Regions from separate parts of the Pseudarthrobacter sp. NIBRBAC000502771 genome, predicted to be linked through region 3. Evidence: riboswitches for the same ligand, from Rfam matches in the RefSeq annotation. Region 3 holds a riboswitch; each other region holds the start of a gene.
What was found. Region 3 has a riboswitch for cyclic di-AMP ahead of NIBR502771_RS04775 (NlpC/P60 family protein). Riboswitches for the same ligand answer to the same signal wherever they lie in the genome.
Positions count from the first base shown of each region.

Region 1: it holds a riboswitch for cyclic di-AMP, as region 3 does, so the genes downstream of both, NIBR502771_RS20675 (family 16 glycosylhydrolase) here and NIBR502771_RS04775 (NlpC/P60 family protein) in region 3, are expected to answer to the same signal.
Region 2: it holds a riboswitch for cyclic di-AMP, as region 3 does, so the genes downstream of both, NIBR502771_RS16870 (M23 family metallopeptidase) here and NIBR502771_RS04775 (NlpC/P60 family protein) in region 3, are expected to answer to the same signal.
Region 4: it holds a riboswitch for cyclic di-AMP, as region 3 does, so the genes downstream of both, NIBR502771_RS16540 (NlpC/P60 family protein) here and NIBR502771_RS04775 (NlpC/P60 family protein) in region 3, are expected to answer to the same signal.

Region 1 covers NZ_CP041187.1:1,166,935-1,171,274, forward strand. Annotated here, with positions in the region: gene NIBR502771_RS05515 (oligosaccharide flippase family protein) at 1-324, opposite strand, end outside; gene NIBR502771_RS21150 (glycosyltransferase) at 321-1,499, opposite strand; gene NIBR502771_RS20675 (family 16 glycosylhydrolase) at 1,621-2,244, opposite strand; cyclic di-AMP (ydaO/yuaA leader) riboswitch at 2,692-2,864, opposite strand; gene rpsF (30S ribosomal protein S6) at 3,227-3,532, shown strand; gene NIBR502771_RS05535 (single-stranded DNA-binding protein) at 3,606-4,181, shown strand; gene rpsR (30S ribosomal protein S18) at 4,306-4,340, shown strand, end outside.
Region 2 covers NZ_CP041187.1:3,616,794-3,621,133, reverse strand. Annotated here, with positions in the region: gene NIBR502771_RS16875 (four-helix bundle copper-binding protein) at 4-417, opposite strand; cyclic di-AMP (ydaO/yuaA leader) riboswitch at 1,313-1,516, shown strand; gene NIBR502771_RS16870 (M23 family metallopeptidase) at 1,522-2,292, shown strand; gene NIBR502771_RS16860 (prolipoprotein diacylglyceryl transferase) at 2,967-4,163, opposite strand; gene NIBR502771_RS16855 (hypothetical protein) at 4,315-4,340, opposite strand, start outside.
Region 3 covers NZ_CP041187.1:994,061-998,400, reverse strand. Annotated here, with positions in the region: gene NIBR502771_RS04785 (cation-translocating P-type ATPase) at 1-1,122, shown strand, start outside; gene lspA (signal peptidase II) at 1,119-1,628, shown strand; cyclic di-AMP (ydaO/yuaA leader) riboswitch at 1,887-2,082, shown strand; gene NIBR502771_RS04775 (NlpC/P60 family protein) at 2,086-2,856, shown strand; gene NIBR502771_RS04770 (hypothetical protein) at 3,090-3,560, shown strand; gene NIBR502771_RS04765 (copper resistance CopC family protein) at 3,634-4,260, opposite strand.
Region 4 covers NZ_CP041187.1:3,543,822-3,548,161, reverse strand. Annotated here, with positions in the region: gene NIBR502771_RS16555 (DUF305 domain-containing protein) at 1-535, opposite strand, end outside; gene NIBR502771_RS16550 (hypothetical protein) at 684-1,160, opposite strand; gene NIBR502771_RS16545 (heavy-metal-associated domain-containing protein) at 1,419-1,733, opposite strand; cyclic di-AMP (ydaO/yuaA leader) riboswitch at 1,976-2,172, shown strand; gene NIBR502771_RS16540 (NlpC/P60 family protein) at 2,176-2,949, shown strand; partial or broken gene NIBR502771_RS21280 (hypothetical protein) at 3,025-3,243, opposite strand; cyclic di-AMP (ydaO/yuaA leader) riboswitch at 3,415-3,610, shown strand; gene NIBR502771_RS21020 (M23 family metallopeptidase) at 4,033-4,340, shown strand, end outside.

The DNA of each region.
Region 1 (4,340 bases), 170 kb from region 3:
GTCCTCCACCGTGTCCGCGGCCAGCAGGGCTGCCACGGCAAGCACTGCACCCAAGGCAACGGACAGCAGCAGCGCCGATCTTGCGATGACGGGAGTCTTGGGCAGGTAGACAAGGGCCTGTCCCACTCCGGCGTCGGCGATAGTTTCGGCGTAGGCCATCAGCACCAGCGCAAGCGCGACGAGGCCGTATTGCTCAGGCGAGAGGAGCCGCGCCAAGACCACGGTGGTCACCAGCACGATCACCCTGCCCGAGGCGAAGGCCAGTCCCTGCCACAGGGCTCCCCGGACTCCCTTGCGCTCCAATTCCCCCGGTGCGTACGTCATGGTTGCCCGTTCGTTTCGGAGAGTTCGCCCGCCATGGCTGCCCGGACTTCCGCCAGGTACTCGCCTGCCACGGTTTCCCAAGTGCGGACTGCACCTGCGGCAACACCCGGCCGGCCTCTGGGGAGATCCCCTTGCGGTGGCTTTAGAGCCGAGAGTTGCTCCACCACCTTGCGGGCAAGAGCCTCCTGACTGTCCCGAACGGCAAGCAACGGGTGCGCGGGAAGTTCCCTCGCGGCCACGGGTGTGGCCACCACGGGCACTCCGGCGGCGAGGGCTTCCAGGACGGAGTTCCGGATACCCACCCCGTGCTCGTCCGGGAAAGCAGCCACGTCCGCAGCTTGGAACACGTCCAGGATGGAGGGCACGTTGGCCAGGATGTCCACCTGGGGCCCGGCCAGCGCCAGCACCGCCGGCGTGGGCTGCCGCCCTGCGATGACGAAGCGGGCATTCGGAACCTCCTGCCACACCAGCGGGGCGATCCTCCTGGCCAGTACGGTGGCGCTGTCCACATTCGGTCCGTAATTCAGGCTTCCGGCGAAGCACACAACCGGGGCGTCGCCCTCGAGGCGGGGACCGGTGGCCGTTGCCGTGCCGTTGGGGATGCTGGTGACGGCCCGGTCCAATGAGGCGGACCAAGCTGCTGCGTCCCTGGCGCCGACTGTGAGAAGCCGGGCCCGGGACGGCAGGTGGCGTTCAGCGCGGGCCGCCACATGTTCCCGCAGACGGTACGCGGGTTGTAGGGTGCGTGCCCTCGCCGTGTCCATACTGGCGCGAATGGACCAGGGGTCTACGGTCTGCAGTACCAGTGGCCCGTTGACACTGTGGGACAGGAAGAGGGCGTGGGGGCCATGGATCAGTGTAGCGTCCATACCCGCGGACAACCGAGTGGCTGCGGCGCGGGCAGAAGGGGTGGAACGCCGGTGTTTCCCCAGTCCCGTCAGGCCGCCCACGGAGCGGGCAAAGGCCGATAGTTCCTGCCGGGGCGCCAGTTCGTACACCGTGTCACAGCGGCTCCTGATTTCCTCCGGAACGGGAACGGGACCCGAAAAAGTCAAGAGCGTGACGGCCACGTCCGAAGGGAGGTGCAGGATCACTTCGTACGGAATCATTGAGCTTCCGTCCCCCTGCTCAGGATCCCGGTTGGGCACGCTTTCCGTCACGTACAGGAGCTTCATTGCAAGAGTTTACTGGATCACTTCCCTGGCAGAGGGTCGCTTTAGGCAACCTTGAGGAAAGCGAAAAGGGCGACGGCGGGAGGTCCCGCCGTCGCCCTTTCATCGGGTGGCATGGGGCTTGTTACTGCCAAGCCCGGACGTAGTCCACCATCATCTGTGACTGCGGGCCGTACACGGGGTTCGTCGAGGAGGAACCGACGTTCAGCACGATGTACTGCGGAGCATTCCCGTCGTCCGTGGGGTAGGACTTGACCTTGACGCCGTCAAAGTACACATCCGACGAGTTTGCCATCCTGTGGAGGCCGAAGGTGTGGTACTCGTTGGCCCAATTCCCGGGGACGGTGCCTTGGTTGTGGGTGCCCGAGCTGGAGTGGTAGTTGACGGTCATTTTCGCCTTGAGGACCTCGGCAATGTCGTTTTCGCCGGTGGCCGGCCAAGATTGCCCGGTGGTCCAGAAAGCAGGCCAGTTGGTCAGCCCGTTGGCATTACCGGTGAACTTGATCCTGGCTTCGACGTAGCCGGTGGTGAACTGGTACCCGGTGCCGGCTCCCCCATTGGGGTTGGTGGACACCAGGCCGCCGGAGGTGGCTGAGGCGAGGCCCAGTGACAGGTTTCCGTTCGCTACCGAGACGTTTGCCGGGCTGGTGGAAACCTTGTTCATGGTTCCGCAGCCGGGGGAGAACCAGCAATTGGACCACTTGGCTGCGTCTAGGCCAGCTCCGTTGAATTCGTCAGCGAAGGTCATGGTCCAATTGCCCGGCACACCGACGGGTTGTGAGGTGCCGGTGCTTGCCAATTGCGCAGACATCGGGGCGATCGGAGCGGGGGAAGCCGGTGCAGGTGCAACAGGAGCCTGTGGTGCGGCCGCCTCGATGGGGGTGACTGCGGGTTCACTGGCTGCGGGCGAGGTTGCGGGAGCGGGCGATGCAGGAAGGACCGGGCTTTGTTCAGCGACAACTGGCTGGCTGACTGTGTCAGCGGAGCTAGCTACGCGGTCCACGTCGGGAGTGCCTGAAGCTTGGCTGAATCCAATGCCCAATACTGCGGCCCCGAGGACAGTGGCGGCTAATCCGGCAGCAAACTGAAGCTTTCGCCCCCGGACGGCAGGCGCCTGTGTCAAGGGCCCACTAATTTCGGTTTGATAACGGGATGATGCATTGCTTTTACGTTTGGGTAATACGGGCATGGGGACATTACCTCTCATAACGCCTGCGGGGTTAGCTGTCGGGTTCGAATGAGGCCATTCGGCCGCTTGGCGCGGCTTCACCCCAAGGCGCGGAAATCCGGCCCGAGAGGCTTGGGTCCCCCGTCTCTGCCTGAAACCTAGTGGATCCGGGAGGCGGCAGAACTCGGCGTCCTCCGGATTGGGGCTGGCTGGGGCAGCCCCCGGAAGACCGTACACGAGACCCCGCTGATAATCACAATAAGGTAACGGGTCTCACTTCCCCCGCGTGGCGTTCACCTGCCCCAGGCGTGGCCACTGCTAGTGCACCCTGCAGGGCGCGGGGCTTTTCCACATAGCGACCATGCCCGGCCCCGTCCCGCATCCATGCGGGCTAGCCTTGGGTCAAGCGTGAATCGCCTATCGGGTCCAAATGCACTAGGATATTGAAGTCTGTGCTGCGTCCTGCCTCCGTTCCGGTGGCCGGGCATCGCGCGGAATCGCAAATGAACCTCCTGTTACGGAAATGCCGTAACCGCTTAGCCCAAAGGAGGTGGGTTCACATATGCGTCCTTACGAATTGATGGTAATCATCGACCCCGAGGTCGAAGAGCGTACCGTTGAGCCGTCGCTTCAGAAGTTCCTGAACGTCATCACGAACGATGGTGGAACCATCGAGAAGGTTGACATCTGGGGCCGTCGTCGCCTGGCTTACGACATCAAGAAGAAGTCCGAAGGTATCTACGCCGTGGTGAACTTCACCGCGAAGCCGGAGACCGCCAAGGAACTTGACCGCCAGCTGTCTCTTAACGAGACCATCATGCGCACCAAGATCACCCGCCCCGAAGAGCAGAAGGTTGTTGCTGAGTAATTCAGCACCATTCTTCATTCTTTACCCCGCAGGAAACGCACTCTTCACCCAGGATCGAACAAGGAGGCAGTAGATGGCAGGCGAGACCACCATTACGGTCATCGGTAATCTCACCAATGACCCGGAATTGCGGTTCACACCGTCAGGTTCGGCAGTAGCGAACTTCACCATCGCTTCCACCCCCCGCACCTTTGATCGCCAGTCCAACGAGTGGAAGGACGGGGAGACCCTGTTCCTCCGCGCCGCTGTTTGGCGTGAAGCAGCCGAGAACGTCGCGGAGTCCCTGACCAAGGGCATGCGCGTCATCGTTACCGGCCGCCTGAAGAGCCGCTCCTACGAAACAAAAGAAGGCGAAAAGCGCACCGTTATCGAGCTTGAGGTCGACGAAATCGGCCCCAGCCTGCGCTACGCCAACGCCAAGGTCAACCGTACCCAGCGCTCCGGCGGACAGGGTGGCGGCGGCTTCGGTGGCGGCAACAGCGGCGGTGGCTTCGGAGGCGGCAACTCTGGTGGAAACCAGGGCGGCAACTCCGGTGGAGGCTGGGGCGGCGGCAACCAGCAGGCTGCACAGGACGATCCCTGGGCTACGCCCGGTGTGTCCAATGCAGGCGGCTGGGGCAACGGCCCCGATTCCGAACCTCCCTTCTAAAACCTAAACAACGGCCCGGCGCTGGGGCTGCCAAGGTGCAAGATGCACCCGGGCACTGCCGCCGTCGGACCACCACCATCCCGTGGATCAATATCCACGGGCTCCATAGAATAGGAGCTCCACGATGGCTAAGGCTGAACTCCGTAAGCCCAAACCAAA
Region 2 (4,340 bases), 1.9 Mb from region 3:
GGGTCAGCCGAGCGAGCTGAGAAGGTCGTTGCATGCCTTTTCGCAACGGCGGCATGCCTCGGCACAGAGCCGGCAGTGTTCATGCATGCCTGCGTGTTGTTCGCATTCCTCGGCGCAGGCTTTGCACGCTGTGGCACAGGCCTGGAGCACCGCGCGGGTGACGTTGGCATCAAAGGCGGTGTGGCGGGAGAGGACGTTTGCCGTGACCGCGCAGATGTCTGCACAGTCAAGATCGGTGCGGATGCATTTGGTCAACTCGGCGACCATGTCTTCGCCGAGGCAGGCATCAGCGCAGGCGGTACAGGCCTGTGAGCAGTCAAAGCACGCTGCAATGCATTCGGCGAGCATGTGCTGATCGATGCCGCCAAGATCCTTCGGGTAGGCATCGAGCATCTTGTGGGTGCTTCCGTGTGTCATTTCTTTCTCTCTTTCCAATACTGAACGGGAGGAACCTGGTGCGGAGACCGGCTGATGTTTCTGATGTGCCGGCTGTTTGGCTGATGTTCTCTCTCGGGCCTCCTTCTGATCGCTGAAGGCAGGACCCAAAGGGCGGCCGCACGCGGTGTTTACGCCAGCCTGGTCGAAGGGTGCCACTTGCAGGCCCTATGGCCTGGCGTTCGCGCGGCCGGACGTGGAGAACGTGCCCTTTTATGTCCGACTGACAGACAGTTGAGTTAGGGTTAGCGCCTGCCGGCTCAGCGGTGCTTGGGGCCTGTTAGCGATGTGGGATGCCGGGGGCCGGGCGCGCGGACCCGCGAAATCAGGGAGGAGCACTCCGGGCCTTGGCTGCGCCGCGTCGGTCACAGCAACGGGCCACGACCGTGGACTGACTGACCGGGTGTCTCCGGCCTCGTGGCACCCGCTGCGCGGGACCCCGCGGAGCACGTCGGAGGCGGATTGGGCTCCGACCGGCGTCACTCTGTCCGAACGTCCCCGAGGATTCTCCTGTCCCCCGGGGATCAAAGTCTGGCGCTGGCGCTGTGCGGCGGAGTAAGGGCTAGGGTCGGACACCCCCACCACGTGGGCCTGCCCATTACAGAAGGCAACTGGCCCGGCCACTAGGAGGACGATCACGAGGCAGGAAAGGACAGCCCGCAGCGCCGCAAGCCTGCGGACCAGCAGTGGAGGCGTCGAACGTTGAAGGGCCATCTGGTCTCTCCTGGGGGCAAGTCTCGCCCAGCGTATCCTTCCGGTGCCCCGCCAGTCACCATCCCTGCCCCCTTAAGCCCGGAGCGCCTTTGATAACGGATTTGTAACCTACGCCGACGCTTCGCTAGAGTCGTACCAACACATACCCCCAACGGGTATGGATGTGACCGCTTCGCCAAACCCCGCCGGCGGTCCGTGATCCTGATCTTTCTCAGGCGGGGGCGGAGGACCCACATACGGTGTGCCATGGTGCACCTTGGGGTGAAGCCGACCCTGTGACCACGCGTCCCAATCGCGTCCTGCAGGGCAGCCGGACAGTCCACTCGTCCGAATCCGACAGCTAACTTCGCCGGCGCCGAGAGGACCGCTATCTTGTCTGCCCAGCCAAAACACGGCCGTCGCCGCGCACTTCCGGCCGCTGCCTCAGCACGCCGCCCGCCGTTCTTCCGTGAACCCACGTTCCGGCTCCGCAGCCAGCAGTTCGGCCTAACAGCAGCCGTCACGGGAATGATCGCCCTCACTGCCCTGTCCGCGGCGCAGGCAGACCCCGGCAGCCGCGCTGCGGCCCAGCCCCGGCCAGCCGCCGTGGCAGCCCCGGCCCCGGAAACGGCGGTCACGGCAGCAGCCGACACTGTCCTCACATTTGACCGCCCGGAGGTGACCTCCCAGCCAGCGCCTGCGCCCGCTGCGCCGGCGCAGCCCGCAGGGGCGGTCAAAGCACCCGAGGTCGCCCACGCCCCGGCATCCCCTTCCAAGGGGTTGCGTGCCCCGCTCGCGTCGATTAACGTCAGCTCCCCCTTCGGCTTCAGAACCAGCCCGATCACCGGGGCCGCCGCGGAGCTGCACACCGGAATCGATTTGACCGGTGCGTGCACGACGGCGGTCTTCGCCGCCGGTTCCGGCGCCGTCACCGAGGCCGGCTGGAGTCCGTACGGCAGCGGCAACCGGATCGTCGTCGATCACGGCAACGGACTGAAGACCACCTACAACCACCTGTCCACTATCGGTGTCTCGGTCGGGCAGTCCGTGGCTCAGGGCCAGCAGATTGCAGGGGTAGGCACAACCGGTGCCTCCACCGGCTGCCACCTTCACTTCGAGGTCATGGTCAACGGCCAGACCGTCGACCCGGCTGCCTTCATCTAAGAGGTAGATGGCTGCGCTGACTGCTGTGAAAAGCGGCAGCCGCGCAATGAAGCGGTACAGTAGCGGGTGCGTCCTGCACCCTGTTTCTCTGCGGTCCTGACGGACCGCGCTCAGCGGGCTCGGGCGGATTACGCACGAGGGCCATCTGCGGGCGCCCACACAACGAGCCGGACAAAGGACTATACAGTGCAAATCCCAATTGTTGCCGCGGGTCTTTACGCCTTGGCTACGACGCCGGCCCCGGCTCCAGGCAACGAGGGTCTGAGGCCAGGGCTGGACGCGGATCAGGTAACTCCCGGATTCCTGGGTTTCGCGATGACGGCGTTCATGGTCATCGGAGTTGTCCTGCTCATGGTTTCCATGACCAGACGAATCCGGCGTGTACGTTACCGAGCGCAGTTCGAGCAAGGAAGCGAACCCGTTTCGGAAGAAACGGATGATGCCCGCAGCCAGCCTGGGGTCAACGAAACCGAGGCGACCAACGGAAGCGGACCGGGCGGTGAGGGCCCCGGACGGGGATGAGCCCGCGGCTCCCGCGGCAGGCCGTGTCGCCCAGGTACCCGGTTGGGTGGTTCCTCGCTCAGCACATGGCCGTGAAGGCCATGGCGGGCGTAGCCCCGGCCGGGGGAACTGAGTGCCTGTTGGTGCTTGGCCTCACTTTGCCGTAGTGACGATCAGGACAAGACGGCCAGCATGATGTCTGCGCCCAGAATCAGGGTGCACACCACAATGGTCAGTGTTCGCCCCCGCCGTGTGCGGGACTCCACCCGCAACGGGAAGAGCAACTGCCGGCCCAGGGTGTAGACCATGATGGAGCCGACGAAGACCAGCCCGGGAATGCTCGGTGGCCCTGCCAGCGTCACGGCCAGCGTTCCGAGGCCGATCAGCAATGACAGAAACGCCTCATAGAGCTGGACAGGGTACCTAAGCCGTCCTACCCGACGGTCCGAGGACCATAGCCCCCATCGCGAGGCGGTGGGGCGCCCGTAACAGCACCCGCTAAAGAAACATCCGGTCCGACCCAGGGTCATGCCGAAGAAGAGTCCGACCGCCGTCGCGTCCAGGATCCGGCCCGTCGGCAATCCAACGACCAGCGACCCGACGATGATGGTGGCCAGCGCACCGGCCAGGAACCCCTGGATGCACGCACCGGTTTTGAAGAACCCGCTCAGCGGCTGGCGGTTCAGGGCAAGCGACCAGAGCCGGGCACACACCCCGCCAACCGCGTTGGCCAGTACGGTGAGCCACACAGGAACTGCCGGGTCAATGCCCTGCCTGGTCAGGAACAGGGCCTGAACGAGAATAGCCAGGACCGCGCCCAGACCCAGTAGTACAGGCCAGGACCAGGCGTGGACGCCGGGCCCCTGGGCGAGGGCGTGAAACCTGGTATGAACCGAGGCTCGCTGCGGCAGGCATCCACTAAGAGCTGCGGCGCGACGCCGAGGGTCACTGTCGTTACGGGGGACCGGCGTCGCGGTGACATTCCATACCCCGCCGGTGATTCCGGATATGCGGGAGGTGACGGCGATCCGCCCGGTTCCCGGCTTGATCGAGTCGACATCTTCATACACTTCGAATCGTTCCGGCGGCGCCCCGACGCCTCCATCGGCCCGGTTACCGAAAAACCGGACAGAGAGATCATTCGGCCCCTCCCATGCGGCGGTGTCGAGCCAATACGTGGCGACCAGCCCCTGCGGCTCAAGCGGGTCGAAGAGCTTGGTACTGCGGCCTGTTTCTTTGGTGAGTGAGTGCGCGGTCGGGGCTGGCTGCGCTGCGGCAGATGGGCGGCGCGGGCCGGGACGTGCCGGGGTATGCCTGGCCGGGGAGTGCCCGGGTCTTTTCGGGGCCGGCCTCCGCCGTTTCTTAGTCATCGTGAATATGTCCTTCTGTGATGCGACCGCAGGGGATCAGAAAAGCGGTGAGATACGGTCGGAACGATTGGACAGTTGTCCGGCGTCCACAGGGCTTTCCGTCCCTCCTGGGGACGTCGTGCCGCGGTGGGGTCGATTTGGAATGCAAGGCTCATTCGGCAGGGCTGGAGATTTCCT
Region 3 (4,340 bases):
GAACCGCTGCTGTGGTTCGAACGCGCCCTCGTCGTCATCGTCGCGGCCTCACCCTGCGCATTAGCCATCTCCGTACCCGTCACCGTCGTCGCCTCCGTCGGCGCGGCAAGCCGCATCGGCGTACTCATCAAAGGCGGAGGCGCCCTTGAGACGCTCGGCAGGATCCGCACCATCGCCCTGGATAAGACCGGAACACTCACCCGTAACAAGCCAGCGGTGATCGATGTCGCCGCTACCGGCACGGCCACACGGGAACAGGTCCTGGCCCTCGCCGCCGGACTGGAAGCCCGCAGCGAACACCCGCTCGCCCGTGCCATCCTCGCAGCCACCACCGAACGCGCGGCTGTTACCGACGTTGACACCGTCCCCGGCGCCGGCCTCGAGGGTCGGTTTGACGGCAGGGTCGTTCGTCTCGGCCGCCCCGGGTGGATCAACGCCGGGCCCCTCACCCCCGACGTCGAGCGGATGCAGCACGCCGGCGCGACGGCCGTCCTGATCGAGGATGGCGGCCAGGTCATCGGCGCCGTCGCCGTACGGGACGAACTGAGGCCCGAGGCCCGGGAAGTCATCGCCAGACTCAGCGCCTCCGGCTACAAAACCGCCATGCTCACCGGTGACAACCTCATCACCGCCACAGCCCTGGCCCAGGAAGCGGGCATCACAGAGGTTCACGCGGACCTCCGCCCCGAGGATAAGGCCGAGATCATCCGCACGCTCAAAGGCCGCGCCCCCACCGCCATGGTCGGCGACGGCGTCAACGACGCCCCAGCCCTCGCGACCGCCGACACCGGCATCGCCATGGGCGCCATGGGCACGGACGTCGCGATTGAAACAGCAGACATCGCCCTGATGGGAGAGGACCTGAACCACCTGCCCCAGGTCCTCACTCACGCCCGCCGGACCCGGAGCATCATGCTCCAGAACGTTGGCTTGTCCCTGCTGCTGATCGCTGTGCTGATCCCGCTGGCACTGTTCGGACTGCTCGGCCTGGCCGCCGTGGTCCTCATCCACGAACTGGCCGAAATAGCCGTGATCGCCAACGGAGTCCGCGCCGGACGGATCAGCCGCAAGACCACACTTCGTGCGCCCGAACCCGCCCCCACGCTGGAACCGGCAGCGTGAGCGCCCAAACCATAGGGCGTCAGGACTCACCCGCCGCCACAGCGCGACGGTCCAGGGCGGTGGTGCTGCTTGGCGCCGCCGTCCTGGCGGCGGCCGACCTGGCCCTCAAGGCGCTGGCAGAGGCCATACTCTCCAACGGCACGGCGACTGACCTCGGCCCCATCAACATCAAGCTGCTCTATAACCGCGGCGTCGCCTTCAGCTTCGGGGCTGATCTGTCCCCGTGGGTTGTTATCACCGTCACCGGCGTGATCATCGCTGCCCTACTCTGGTACGCCGTAACCTCCGCCCCTTCCATGACCGGCCTCACCCGGGCCGGGGCCGCGGCGCTGCTCGGAGGAGCCGTCGGAAACTTCGTTGACAGGCTCGACGGACAGGGAGTTGTCGATTACTTCCACAGCGGCTGGTTCCCCACCTTCAACCTTGCCGACGTGTTCGTCACCGCCGGGGCGGCGCTCCTGGTCCTGGGCAACGTCATCACCCGACCGCCCCGGACCGGCCACTAGTCCTTCAGCCGGGCCTTCGCCTCCAGGCGGCGGTGGCCAGGTCGCGCCAGCTCCGACAAGGTCTTTACTCTGGAGTGCACGGGCGGAAAGGGAACCTCGGACGGCACCCCAAGGGGTCGAGTCCGAGCACTGGCTGCAGCGCTGATTGGGGGGCTGCCTGAGACCCGCAGCAGCCGTGCGCACGTTATGCAAATGTGACAATAGCCCAGGTTCTCCGGTACGGTCGGAGGCGTGCCGGTCTCAGAATGCGGCACTCCTGAGCAGATTGCCTAACTCTGCCGCTGCCTTGGGATCCGTTCGCAAAATTCGTCCGGCAGAGACGGGGAACCCAAACGTGGCCCGCTTAGTGCAGGCCTTGGGGTGAAGCCGCGCCTCCAGCATTGCGCTGGAACAGCGGCCGGGTGTCTCCCATCCGAATCCGACAGCTAACCTCGCAGGCAGTGGGAGAGGCCCTTTCATGTCGATTCGCCGTGCTCACGGCCGCCACCGCGCGGCCCCTGTCCAGACCAGTGCCCTTGCGGTCCTGTCCAAATCCGTTGCCGAGAACGCCGGTGGCGTAGGCCGCCAGGCAGCGGTCATCGCAGCAGCCTCCGGCCTGATCCTGACCAGCGGGATCGCCGCGCAGGCAGCAGAGGCCCCGGCCCAGCGCGAGGCCGAGCCGGCCTCAAATGTTGAGCTCGCCAGCCAGGTACAGGCCCCGCTCAGTGCAGATGCGTCAATCCAGATCTCCTTTGAGCGTCCTGCCGTGAAGACGACCCCGGCACCGGTCGTCGAAGCGCCTAAACCCGTCCCCGCAGAGACCCCCCGCGCTGCCGTGCCCGCCGCGGGTGCGACCGCTGCTGCGGCTCCGGCCAAGGCCCAGGTCACTGTCACGCCGGCCGCCGCGCCCGTGGCCGCTCCGGCAGGCGGAGTCAACGCCACCATGCTTTCCTCGGCCTACGCCCAAATCGGCATGATTCAGGACTGCACACGCCTGGTGGAAAACGCGCTTAACGCTGCCGGGATCCCCGTCGGAGACCTCGGCCCCATGCAGTTCATGAACTACGGCACCGTCGTCAGCGATCCCCAGCCCGGCGACATGGTCATGCAGCCCGGTCACGTCGGGATCTATGTCGGCAACGGCCAGGTCCTCAGCTCCGGGCTGAACGGGAAGAACGAAACCGCCGTGCACCCCCTGACCTGGATGACGTCCAAGGGAGCTGTGACGTTCGTCCGCGCAGGAGCCTAAGAACCAACTGAAAGGCCGGTGGTTTCGGTGCCTTGGGGGCTCCGAAACCGCCGGCCTTCAGTGTGCCGGTGGGGAAGCGGCAGCTTCCGCTGGCCTCATCGGTTCCCGCCCTTTTCGATCCAGCGCATGCTGTATCGTCAGGGAAGGCAATCCGCTGCCGCAGCATCGTCTAGGCATGAGGCCCGCGACGTGCGCCGGAGAGCCCATTTGAAGAGGAAGTTTAGGATTCGACCATGCCAGATGAAACGATGAGCGACAGTACCCGGTCGGACGCGAACCGGGGAGGTATGCCCCTCGCTGCCAAGCGGCTTGTGCTCCTGGGTGGCCTGGGTATCCCCGTCGGATTGGTGGCCGGGCCGTATCTGCTGGGGCTGCAGCTCCTGGCAGTCGCCGGGGTCGTGGCGATAGCCGTCGCCTTGTCTTACCGGCAGGGCAGCGCATGGTTTTCCGGATGGTCATGGGTGACAGCTTGTGCGGGCCTGGCGTGGACGGGGGCCACCGTCGCCTACTGGCTGACTATTATCGCGGCCGCCGACGCGTCAGCACCGGCACCGCCGGTATCCTCCGTGTTGTTCTCCGTGGGTGTGACAGCATGCCTGGTGATGGCCGGGGCCGTTTTGGCTGCTGCGGTCTGCAGGTACCGGGACCGCAGGCGGTCGGCGAGGGCCGAGCATCAGCGGCCAGGCACCATTTCCACGTCCTAAAGGAGATGCCGGCCCCGGATGGCACTCTTGTGAAGAGGCGGCCGGGGCCGGCATCTGGAGAACTCCTTGCGGGTCAGTTTCCCCCGGTACCGGTCGGCTCCCGGCGACGCCGGGCAAGGTAAAGGATGCCGCCCAGGATGGCGAGGATGACTGCGCCGATGCCTACGACGAGCAAAGCGTTGCTGTCATCCGGGCGCGGAGCCATCGGAACGGTGGTTGCCGCCGCGCTCTGGGTTGCCGACGGCGCGGCCGAGGGCGGCACCGATGCTGTTGTGGCCGGCGCCGCCGCCGGTGTTTCTGCCCCGGGGTCCTGGACCGTGAAAGAGTACTTTCCCTCGATGGGGTGGCCGTCTGAGGAAACCGTCCGCCACAGCACGGTGTAGGGACCGTTGCTTCCCGGGGCGACCTTTGTCGAGATGGTCGGTCCCGTCACGGTGACTTGGCCGTCGCTGAGGGTCTTTCCCGTTGAGTCAGTCACGGTGATGACACTGAGGTTCAAGCTCTGTGAGTCCGTGGGCGGCTCCGACAAGGTCAAAGACACGCTGGCAGGGGCGGCTGTCACTGTCGCGTCCCGCTCGGGGGACGTGGACTGAAGAGCGTCGTGGGCGTGCGCTGGTCCCGCCCCGATGGCTGCGAGCAGCAGCGCGCCGGCGAGAGCCAGGCCTGCCCGGGAGCGAGTGGTTATTTTACGTGTTGTCATGGGGTCGTCGATTCTGTTCATATCCGGTTGCCGGGCACGCCTCTTCGTACCGGGCCGCCCTGCCGCCGGCGGCGAAGGGC
Region 4 (4,340 bases), 1.9 Mb from region 3:
CCCTGGCCATCGTGACGGCGCCTTCGTGGTGGGCGATCATCTGGGTCAGGAACACTTTGGCCGCCTCAACGCCCTGCGCGGCCTCGAGCTTGGCCATGTCGTCTCCGCCCATCATTCCGGGCATGGCGTGGTTCGATGCCATGTCAGTCGCTGCGGCGGTGGGCTGGCCCCAGCTCTGAAGCCAGCCGGTCATCTTTTCGATTTCCGGTCCCTGGGCGGCTTTGACTTTGGTGGCCAGGTCGGTCACTGCGGCAGGGATACCCTGCTTCTTGAGCATCATGTCGCTCATGGTGACGGCCTGGGCGTGGTGGGGAATCATCATCTGCGCGAACATCGTGTCCGCGTCGTTGAAGGCAGCCGCAGCCGCAGCTGAGCTTGCGGGGGCCGCGGTGGATGACATCATCCCGGAACTGCCGTGGTCCATGCCTGGCATGCTGCTTCCGTTCGAGCTCCCCGTTCCGGAGCCGGCCGAGCATCCGGCGAGGGCGATGGCTGCGGCGATGGCGGCAGCCGAAATGGTCAGGGTCTTCTTCATGAAAATCAGGGTCCTCAAAGTATCAGCGGGGGGATCCGCCTGGAAGGGGGAGCATGCAGCGGCAAACCCTAAGGGGTCTGGTGTGTTTGCTGCAGGCCATCTGGCTGGACGATGGCACCGGTTGAAGGCACCGGCGCGGTGGAGTGATTTACGTCCGGCTGATACAGAGGTCGCCGGGGGAGGGGCTGCCCGGTGAGTAGGAATAGATGCTGCCGAGTAAAGCGGCGGCACCAAAATCGGGCAGATCATAGGGCGCTGTTCCCGGCAGTGGAGCTGAGAGAGTCGTATGTCCCGGGGCAAGGACACAAGCGGCGTCACCGGCAGACATCTCGGTGCACGACCCCGCCGGGTCACAGGACGACGAGGAGAAGGAACCCGCAGCCGCCGGATCATATGAAGCCACGCCTATGGACGTCCCCATGGCGTGGACGTGGCTGGCCGCCATGGCCTGCAGCTGCGTCGTCCCCCCTGGTCCTGCCATTGACATGGTGGGGCCCGGGGGCATGTCGTGGGCACCGCCCATAACGTGCATGCCGAAGATGCCGGCAATGACGGCCAGGGCCGCGGTCAGGAACCCTCCCCTCAGGAGGAAGGCCGTGAAAAGGCGACGATGCGCTGGAGTCACGACTCTTCCTCCTTTCCGTAGAGTTCTCTCACAACAAGGGTAAACCGGCAGGATGTTCCTGCCGGCCGGCTCCTTCTAGTTCAACGCGCGGGCCTGCATGTCCGTCTGCCGCTCCCGCTCAGCGACGTCGGCACCGGGATGGGCGGCTTTTCAGGTCGCCCGGGGGCACCTGCGGGTGGTGACGTTGCGGAAATGGCCCTCCTCGCCGGGAGGCACAATGCCCCGGCGCGAGCAGAAGGTGCCGGGGACATGCAGATTCTAGATGCCGGCGAAGGTGTACCCGGCCGCAGTCACAGCCTCCCGCATCACTGCCGCGTCGACCGTACCTTGCACCCGCAGGCGGGAGCGGCCGCCGGGGACGAGGTCAACGGAGGCAGATTCCACCCCATCAACGGCAGAGACAGCCTTCTCGACCGTCTGCACGCAGTGCCCGCAGGTCAAGCCGTCCACAGCGAATTCAACGGTAGTGGCACCGGCGGCTGCGGTGGGGGAAGGGGCGGCTTCGGTCGAGCAGCAGCTGCACCCCGATGCCGCGGCAAGCGGCAGCTGGGAACGGTTTTCGGTTCCACACATGTCAGTTTCCATTCCTTGACGAAGGACTAATGGGCGCTGGGATTGAACGGCTGTGAGAGCCGGGCGCAGGGGCCGGCCGGGACATACCACTTCACTGACAACAGCAGAAACTATACCGGGTGGGGGTATCAGGAAGAAAGTAAACGACCTGTGATCTGCATCTTATGTTATTCAAATGTGACAAGTGATGCGTGCGTGAAGTACGGTCGAAGCCGTGCCGGTTTCTCCGAATGCGGCACTCCCGAGCAGACTTGCCTAACTCTGCCGCTGCCCGGGATCCGTTCGCAACTTTCGTCCGGCAGAGACGGGGAAACCAACACTGGCCTGCTGTGGGCAGGCCTTGGGGTGAAGCCGTGCCTGGTTCCTTTGGTACCAGCCTCGGCCGGGTGTCTCCCATCCGAATCCGACAGCTAACCCCGCAGGCAGTGGGAGAGGCCCTTTCATGCCCATGCGCAAAGCTCACGGCCGTCACCGCGCGGTCCCTGTCCAGACCGGCACGCTTGCGGTGCTGTCCAAATCGGTCGCCGGAAACGCCGGTGCCGCCGGCCGGCAGGCGGCCGTTATCGCCGCGGCGTCCGGCCTTGTCCTGACCAGCGGCATTGCCGCCCAGGCAGCCGATGCCCCGGCCCAGCGTGAGGCGGAGCCGGTTCAGGCGATGGAAGTCGCCAGCCAGGTCCAGGCTCCGCTCAGTGCGGATGCAACGGTCCAGATTTCCTTCGAGCGTCCCGCGGTGGAGACCACCCCGGCTCCGGTCGTGGAAGCACCCAAGCCGGTCGCCGTCGAGGCGCCCAAGGCGTCCGCCGCACCCGCGGTGGCTGCAACGGCTGCGCCCGTGAAGGCGCAGGTGACGGTTGCCCCTGCTGCCGCCACTCCTGTAGCCGCGCCCGCGGCCAGCGGTATCAACGCCATCATGGTTTCCTCCGCCTACGCCCAAATCGGCATGATCCAGGACTGCACCCGGCTGGTCGAAAACGCACTCAACGCTGCCGGCATCCCTGTCGGGGACCTGGGCCCGATGCAGTTCATGAACTACGGCACCGTGGTCACCGACCCGCAGCCTGGTGACATGGTCATGCAGCCCGGCCACGTGGGAATCTACGTCGGCAACGGCCAGGTCCTCAGCTCGGGTCTGAACGGGAAGAACGAAACCGCCGTACACCCGCTGACCTGGATGACGTCCAAGGGCAGCGTCACGTTCGTCCGCGCCGGTAAGTAAGCCACTGAAGGCCGGTGATGCACTGCCTTGGGGGCTGTGCATCACCGGCCTTCAGCATCCCTGCCGCAATCGGGACTACACCCTCATTGCGGGCCGCCCGAAGCGGCGCAGCCGCAACGAGTTGGAAACCACCAAGACCTGGCTGGCGGCCATCGCGGCGCCTGCGATCACCGGGTTCAGCAGGCCCAGCGCGGCGACCGGGATGACCACGGCGTTGTAGAAGACCGCCCAGAACCGGTTGGTGTTAAGGGGGCGCCAGCGTCCGGGGGGACAGTCAATCGGTTGGGCGACCTGGCCAGATCACTCCCCCATCATCGCCGGATCCCCCGATCGCGATGTACGCCGCCACTATTGGGCAATGCGCAGCTGCTTGGGTCAAGCAGCCGCGAGTGGAATGAATAACGGATTTGTAACTTATGCGAACGATTCGCTACTCTAGAGAGGCATACCCCTGGCGGGTATGTGTTGACCGCTACGCCAAACCCCGCCGGCGGTCAATAACTATGAGCTTCTCAAGGCGGGGGCGGAGGATCCACTTACGGCGCCGGAGCGCGTCTTGGGGTGAAGCTACCTGGCGGCTGCGTTACCGCGCGTCCTCCAGCAGCCGGACAGTCCACTCGTCCGAATCCGACAGCTAACTTCGCCGGCGCCGAGAGGACCACAATCTTGTCTGCCCAGCCCAGACACGGCCGTCGCCGTGCCCTTCCTGCTACCAGGACACGCCGCCCCCTTTTGCGTGACGCTGCCATTCTGCTGCGCAGCCATCAGTGGGGCGTTACAGCTGCCGTCACGGGAATGATCGCCCTCACGGCCCTTTCGGCCGCGCAGGCCGACCCGGGTGGCCGAGCCGGAGCTCCGGACCGGGCCGCCGCGTCCGCAGTTCCTGCCGTTGAGGCTGCAGTTACCGCAGTGCCAACCGCCTCCCTGACCTTTGACAGCCCCGCGGTAACCTCCCAGCCGGCTCCTAAACCTGCGTCGCCCGTGGAGGCTGCCGGAACGGTTGCAGCATCGACTCCAGTAGCACCGGCGGCTGCGCTGGCCCCCACTGCACAGTCCCGCGGCCTGAGGGCACCACTGGCCGCCATGAACGTGAGCTCCCCCTTCGGATTCCGTGTCAGCCCCATCACCGGAGCTGCCGGCGAACTGCACATCGGCATCGACCTGACAGGAGCATGCTCGACCCCGGTGTTCGCTGCAGGCCCAGGGAAAGTCGTTGAGGCAGGCTGGAGCCCCTATGGCAGTGGCAACCGGATCGTTGTGGATCATGGCAACGGGATGAAGACCACTTACAACCACTTGGCCAGCATCGGTGTTTCGATTGGGCAACCAGTAACGCAGGGCCAACAGATTGCCGGCGTTGGTACGACCGGGGCGTCAACTGGTTGCCATCT